2 regions of the Streptomyces sp. PH9007 genome follow, and region 1 is predicted to be linked to the other one. Evidence: riboswitches for the same ligand, from Rfam matches in the RefSeq annotation. Region 1 holds a riboswitch; the other holds the start of a gene.
The links. A riboswitch is a leader RNA that binds a small molecule or an ion and turns the genes downstream of it on or off. The one in region 1 is predicted to bind glycine.

Region 1 (3,394 bases):
CAGGGTTGCTCATGGGATCGATTCTCCTCGATGGTGACAATGCGGGAGGAAAGCGGGGATGAGGGGGCGCGGGGCGTACGGGTGAGGGGGGCGGCGCCGGGGCGCGCCCCGGCCGTTACTTCTCGCGCCGGTAGAAGGGCAGCGCCACGACCGCGAACGGCTCCCGGGCGCCACGGATGTCCACCGCGACCTCCGTACCCGGCGCGGCGTGCGCGGCGTCCACGTACGCCATGGCGATCGGCGAACCCAGGGTGGGGGAGGGGGCGCCGGAGGTGACCTCGCCGATCACCGTGCCCGCCGCGTCCACCACCTGGTAGCCGGCCCGCGGCACCCGGCGGCCCGCGCCGGTCAGGCCCACCAGGCGGCGCGGCGGGTCGCTCTGCGCCCGCTCGGCCGCCGCCTCCAGCGGCGCCCGGCCCACGAAGTCGCCGTCCTTGTCGAACTTCACCACCCGGCCGAGCCCCGCGTCGAAGGGCGTGGTCGCGGCGGTCAGCTCATGCCCGTACAGCGGCATCCCGGCTTCCAGGCGCAGCGTGTCGCGGCAGGACAGGCCGCAGGGCACCAGGCCGTACGGGGCGCCCGCCTCCGTCAGGGCCCGCCACAGCGGCTCGGCGTCCCGCGGCGCGACGAACAGCTCGAAGCCATCCTCGCCGGTGTACCCGGTGCGGGCGATCAGCGCGGGCCGGCCCGCGACGGTGCCCGGCAGGCCCGCGTAGTACTTCAGGCCGGCCAGGTCGGCGTCGGTGAGCGAGCCCAGGATCGCGGGCGAGGCCGGGCCCTGCACGGCGATCAGCGCGTACGCGTCCCGGTCGTCGCGCACCTGCGCCTGGAAGCCCTCGCCGCGGGTGGTCAGCGCGTCCAGCACGATCTGCGCGTTGGCGGCGTTGGCGACCACCATGTAGTGCTCGTCCGCCAGCCGGTAGACGATCAGGTCGTCCAGGATGCCGCCCTCGGCGTCGCAGATCATCGTGTACCGGGCGCGGCCCACCGCCAGCGCCGACAGCTTGCCGACGAGCGCGTGGTCCAGCAGCCGCCCGGCCTGCGGCCCGGTGACCGCGATCTCCCCCATATGGGAGAGGTCGAACAGGCCCGCAGCGGTGCGCACCGCCTGGTGCTCGGCACGCTCACTGCCGTACCGCAGCGGCATCTGCCACCCGGCGAAGTCGGTCATGGTGGCGCCCAGCTCGCGGTGGAGGGCGTCGAGCGCGGTGATACGGGACGTCATGAGGTGGCTCCAGAGGGTACGGGCGGCGGGCGGTGCGCGGTCGCGCGGATACGGCTCGCCCTCCCCATCTGTCATCGGCACCTGAGAGGTTCGCCTTGCGGCTTGCACCGTGGGTGGGGCCCGTTCGGGGGCCCGCTTTTCAGATTCGCCTTCCGCGCGCGGTATCGGGGCCTGAGAGATTCAAGGGAGGACTTGCTCCTTCGGCGCCCCGGTCGTGGACCGGGAACTCTCCCGCGCGTGGTCGAACGGCCATTGTTCGATTGTCCTGCGGTTGTTGTGCGGCTCATCATCGCATGACGGCCCTCACTGAGCCATTAGGGTGCCCTACAGATCCGGATCAGATGGTGGTGGGACGAGATGAACGAGCGTTGGCAGGGCTCCGCGCCCGGACAGGACGGCGGCGTGGACATGGGAGCGGCCGGCGGGGGCGGCTGGCCCGGCAATGAGCTGGAGCACGCGCTGGCCGCCTCGGTCGGCGTGCCGGACGCCGCGCCCCGGCTGCTCCAGGTACTGGGCCGCAGCCCGGTGTGGGTGCCGCTGCCCGAAGGCGGCGGCCCGGACAGCCGCAGCCTGGACCTGCCGACGATCGAGCTGGACGGCGGGGTGTACGTCCCGGTCTTCAGCTCCGCGGAACAGTTCCGGCTCGTCGTCGGCACCCACATGTCCTTCACCGTCGCCCCGGTCAAGGAGTTCGCCCGCGGACTGCCGCCGCAGGCCGGCCTCGCCGTCAACCCCGGCGGCACCGTCGGCGTCCCGGTCCCGCCGGAAGGCGTGGCCCAGCTGTGCCGGGACACCCCGGGCGAGCGCGTGCCCGGGGCGCCCTCCGGCGCCCGGATGCGCCTGTTCGAGCCGGATTGGCAGCAGGAGCCCGTCGACTTCCTGGCGGCGGCGGCCGGCGAGCTGTCCGCGCTGCCGTACGTGCGCACCGCGCGGCGCGGCCTGGCCAGCGCGGAGGGCGGCGCCCCGGCGCTGTTCATCGGCCTGGAGCTGGACGAGCTGGCCGAGGAGTACCGGATCGGCAGCCACGACGCGCTGGGCCGCGCCCTGGCGCGCGGCGCGGTGCCCTGGCCGGTCCAGCTGGTGCTGCTGGACGCGGTGACCGACCCCGTCGTGGACTGGCTGCGCCACAGCGTGCAGCCGTTCTACCGGCGGGACGCATGACCGAAGCCCAGGGGGCGATCGAGGAACTGCTTCCCCGGGTGACGGCCGACCGCCCGGACATCTACGAGACGCTGCTGGGCGCGCTCGCGCGCGGCGAGGTGTGGATGCTGCTGTGGCACGGCAGGCCCGGCGACCCGGACGCCCAGTACGGCAGCGTCGAGGTCGCCGGCCACGGCTACGCGCCGGCCGTCACCTCGCCCGCCGAGCTGGCCGCCAGCGGCTGGCCCCGGGACCACGAGGTGATCGGCGGCCGGGACATCGCCGCCGCCCTGTACCCCGACCACTGGGGGCTGTGGCTCAACCCGCACACCCCCGGCGGCGGCCTCGGCATCCCCTGGGCCGATCTGCGCCGGATCGCCGGCGGCCTGGACCGGTTGCCGGCCGGCCCGCTGGTGATCACCGAGCCGACCGCGCCCGCGGAGCCCTTCTACCGGCGGCTCACCGACGAGGCACGCCGTACCCCCGTGCTGCGCAGCCTGCGGCGCGGCTGGGTGCGGCCCGCCGTGGGCGGCGCCTATCTGGTGATCGGCCTGGAGGTGGACGACCCGGGGGAGGCGGCGGCCGAGTCGGTGCGGCGGATGATGGCGCGGGCCGTCGAGGCCGTCCCGGACGGGCTCGCGGTGGCCACGGTGGCCATGGCCGACGCGTACGACCCGGTCGCCCTGTGGCTGCGCGCCAGGGCCCGCCCCTTCTACTCGGCGCCCACCGCCTCCTGAGCGGCGGGCACCGGCACGGTCGGGGCCGGCGCGCCGGAGTGCGCCGTGAGCGGCCGCTGCCAGTAGCTCACATCGCGCCAGGACCCCATCTTGTAGCCGTTCTCCCGGAACGTCCCCACCTGCCGGAACCCCAGCGACCGGTGCAGCCCCTCGCTGGCCGGGTTGGGCAGCGCGACCCCGGCGATCACCGAGTGGAACCCCTGCTCGGTGAGGAGCGCGAACAGCCGCTCGTACAGCGCCCGCCCCAGGCCCCGCCCGTGCTGCCCGGGCGCCAGGTGCACGGCGCACTCCA
Region 2 (3,394 bases), 4.5 Mb from region 1:
CGGTGATCGTCGGCGGGCTCGGTCCGCGCGGCGTGGTGGCCACCGCCTCCTACGAGGCCAGGCGGTTCGGGGTGCACTCGGCCATGCCGATGGGCCAGGCCAGACGGCGCTGCCCGAACGCCGCCTATCTGTACCCGCGCTTCGACGTCTACCGCTCGGTCAGCGAGATCGTGATGGGACTGCTGCGGGAACTGTCCCCGCTGGTGGAGCCGCTGAGCCTGGACGAGGCGTTCGTCGATCTGCTGGCGGGCGGCACGGCGCACACCGCCGCCGAGGCCGAGGCGGTGGGGCACGCACTGCGCGCCCGGATCCGGGCGGCGACCACGGTGAGCGGCTCGGTGGGCCTGGCCGGTTCCAAGATGCTCGCCAAGATCGCCTCGGAGCGGGCCAAGCCGGACGGGCTGGAGCTGATCGTGCCCGGCGCCGAGCGGGACCTGCTGGCCCCGCTGCCGGTCCGTACCCTGCCCGGGGTCGGCCCGGCCACCGACGGGGTCCTGCGCCGGGCCGGGATCAGCACCGTGGGCGACGTGGTGCGGGCCGGTGAGACGGAGCTGCTGCGCCTGCTGGGCACCGCGCACGGCGGCGGGGTGCACGCGATGGCCCTGGGGATCGACGACCGCCCGGTGGTCGCCGAGCGCGACGCCAAATCGGTCTCGGTGGAGGACACCTTCGACGTGGACCTCACCGACCGGGCCCGGGTGCGCCACGAGGTGGACCGGCTGGCCGAGCGGTGCGTACGGCGGCTGCGCGAGCACGGCCGCTCCGGGCGCACCGTGGTGCTGAAGGTGCGCAGCCACGACTTCTCCACCCTGACCCGCTCGGACACGCTGCGCGGGCCCACCGACGACCCGGTGGTGGTGCGGGAGCTGGCCGCGCGGCTGCTGGAGGGGGTGGACACCACCAACGGCGTCCGGCTGCTGGGGGTGGGCGTCACCGGACTGGCGGATTTCACCCAGGAGGATCTGTTCGCCCAGGCGGGCGCCACGGTCGAGGGCGAGGAGGACGGCGCCGACAGCGCGCCCGAGCGGGCGGCGGGGCCCGCCGGACCCGCCCCGGAGGCCGAGCCGGCCCCCGACCGCCGGTGGCTTCCCGGCCTGGACGTGGAGCACACCGGGCACGGCCCCGGCTGGGTGCAGGGCAGCGGCGTCGGGCGGGTCACCGTGCGGTTCGAGACGCCGTGGTCCGCGCCGGGCCGGGTGCGTACCTTCGCGGTGGACGATCCCGGGCTGAGCCGCTCCGGCCCACTGCCGCTGACCGGGGGCCCTCAGCGCTCCTCGTCCGGCGGCGAGGCCAGCCGGCCGAAGTCCTGATCGGGCGGTGTGGCCTCGTCCTCGGGCGCGGCCATCGGCACATCGAGACCGTAGTGGTGGTACAGCTGCAACTCCTGCTCGGGGGAGAGATGCCGCCCCACCCCGAAGTCCGGCGCGTCCTTGATCAGGGCCCGGTCGAAGGGCACCCGCAGGGACTCCTCGACCAGCTCGCTGGGCTCCAGGGGCACGAACGCGTCCCGGCTGAAGAGTCCGGTGCGCACAGCCGCCCATTCGGGTGCACCGGTCGCGTCATCCAGATAGACCTCGTCCACCGTGCCGATCTTTGCTCCGTTCCGGTCGAACGCCTTGCGCCCGATCAGGCTGCGGGGATCGATATCGGTCTGCACGGTTCCTCCCACGGTTCATCACTGCCGGGCCGCACGCCCCTTCGCCTTCACGTAACGGCACATACCCGGAGTCGGCCAGTCGAGTCCACCGGCACCGGGAGCGGGGCTCCCTCTCCATGTTCGCAGCCCGAAGGCCGCTGGTAGGCTCGAAAACGGTTGACGACCTCGTGCGGGAGAGTCCACCGGCCCTGTGCCGGCGGCGCCGAAGGAGCAAATCCTCCCCGGAATCTCTCAGGCCCCCGTACCGCACGGGCGAAACCACTCTGGAAAGCAGGGTGGCGGCCGGACATCCGTCCCGGCCCCGCCCTCACCGACGGTGAAAGCCGTGCCATCGCCCGACGGGGCGGCGGCGCGGTGAAGCTCTCAGGTCGACATGACAGAGGGGGAGGCCGCAGCAGGCACCGCCCGGTGGTTGCGGGTCCCAGCGACCAGGAGGCCCCCAGATGTCCGAACGCCCACTCCCGCTCAGCGCACTGGAGCACGGCTCGCCGTTCGCGGCCCGCCACATCGGCCCCGACGCGGCCGACCGGGCGAAGATGCTCGCGCAGGTCGGCTTCGGCTCCCTCGACGAGCTGACCTCGGCCGCCGTGCCCACCTCCATCGCCGGTTCCGGCCCGCTGCGGCTGCCGCAGGCCCGTTCGGAGGCCGCCGTGCTGGCCGAACTGCGCGCGCTGGCCGACCGCAACCAGGTCCTGACACCCATGATCGGCCTGGGCTACTACGGCACGTTCACCCCGCCGGTCATCCTGCGCAACGTCATGGAGAACCCCGCCTGGTACACGGCGTACACGCCCTACCAGCCGGAGATCTCCCAGGGCCGCCTGGAGGCCCTGCTGAACTTCCAGACCGTGGTCTCCGAGCTCACCGGGCTGCCCACCGCCGGCGCCTCGCTGCTGGACGAGGGCACCGCCGCCGCCGAGGCCATGGCGCTGTCGCGGCGGGTGGGCAAGGTCAAGCAGGGCGTCTTCCTGGTCGACGCCGACACCCTGCCGCAGACCGTCGCCGTGCTGCGCACCCGCGCCGAGCCCACCGGGGTCGAGGTGGTGGTCACCGACCTGACCGACGGCATCCCGCAGGAGGCCGCCGAGCGCGGGATCTTCGGCGTCCTGCTCCAGTACCCGGGGACCGGCGGCGCGGTGCGCGACCCGCGCCCGGTCATCGAGCGCGCCCACGAACTGGGGGCGGTCGTCACCGTCGCCGCGGATCTGCTCGCCCTCACCCTGCTCGCCTCGCCGGGCGAGCTGGGCGCGGACATCGCGGTGGGCACCAGCCAGCGGTTCGGCGTGCCGATGGGCTTCGGCGGCCCGCACGCCGGCTACATGGCGGTCCGCGAGGCGTACGCCCGCAGCCTGCCGGGACGCCTGGTGGGCGTCTCCCGGGACGCGGACGGCAAGCGCGCCTACCGGCTGGCGCTGCAGACCCGCGAGCAGCACATCCGCCGGGAGAAGGCCACCAGCAACATCTGTACGGCGCAGGTGCTCCTGGCCGTGATGGCCGGCATGTACGCCGTGTACCACGGCCCGCAGGGGCTGGCGGACATCGCGCGCCGCACCCACCGCTACGCCGCGCTGCTGGCCGCCGGGCTGCGCGCGGGCGGCGTCGAGGTGGTGCACGGGGCGTTCTTCGACACCGTCACCGCCCGGGTGCCGGGCCGCGCGGAGCAGGTCGTGGCCGCCGCCCGCGAGGCCGGCGTCAATCTGCGCCAGGACGGGCCCGACCTGGTCGGCATCGCCTGCG

Region 2: another riboswitch for glycine. It lies ahead of gcvP (aminomethyl-transferring glycine dehydrogenase); the one in region 1 lies ahead of gcvT (glycine cleavage system aminomethyltransferase GcvT).

Annotation. Positions count from the first base shown of each region.
Region 1 covers NZ_CM187440.1:4,819,070-4,822,463, forward strand. Annotated here, with positions in the region: gene gcvH (glycine cleavage system protein GcvH) at 1-13, opposite strand, end outside; gene gcvT (glycine cleavage system aminomethyltransferase GcvT) at 116-1,225, opposite strand; glycine riboswitch at 1,284-1,373, opposite strand; glycine riboswitch at 1,375-1,469, opposite strand; gene ACTFAP_RS22345 (enhanced serine sensitivity protein SseB) at 1,583-2,386, shown strand; gene ACTFAP_RS22350 (enhanced serine sensitivity protein SseB C-terminal domain-containing protein) at 2,383-3,102, shown strand; gene ACTFAP_RS22355 (GNAT family N-acetyltransferase) at 3,078-3,394, opposite strand, start outside.
Region 2 covers NZ_CM187440.1:358,474-361,867, reverse strand. Annotated here, with positions in the region: gene ACTFAP_RS01440 (DNA polymerase IV) at 1-1,310, shown strand, start outside; gene ACTFAP_RS01435 (PRC-barrel domain-containing protein) at 1,265-1,669, opposite strand; glycine riboswitch at 1,818-1,914, shown strand; gene gcvP (aminomethyl-transferring glycine dehydrogenase) at 2,101-3,394, shown strand, end outside.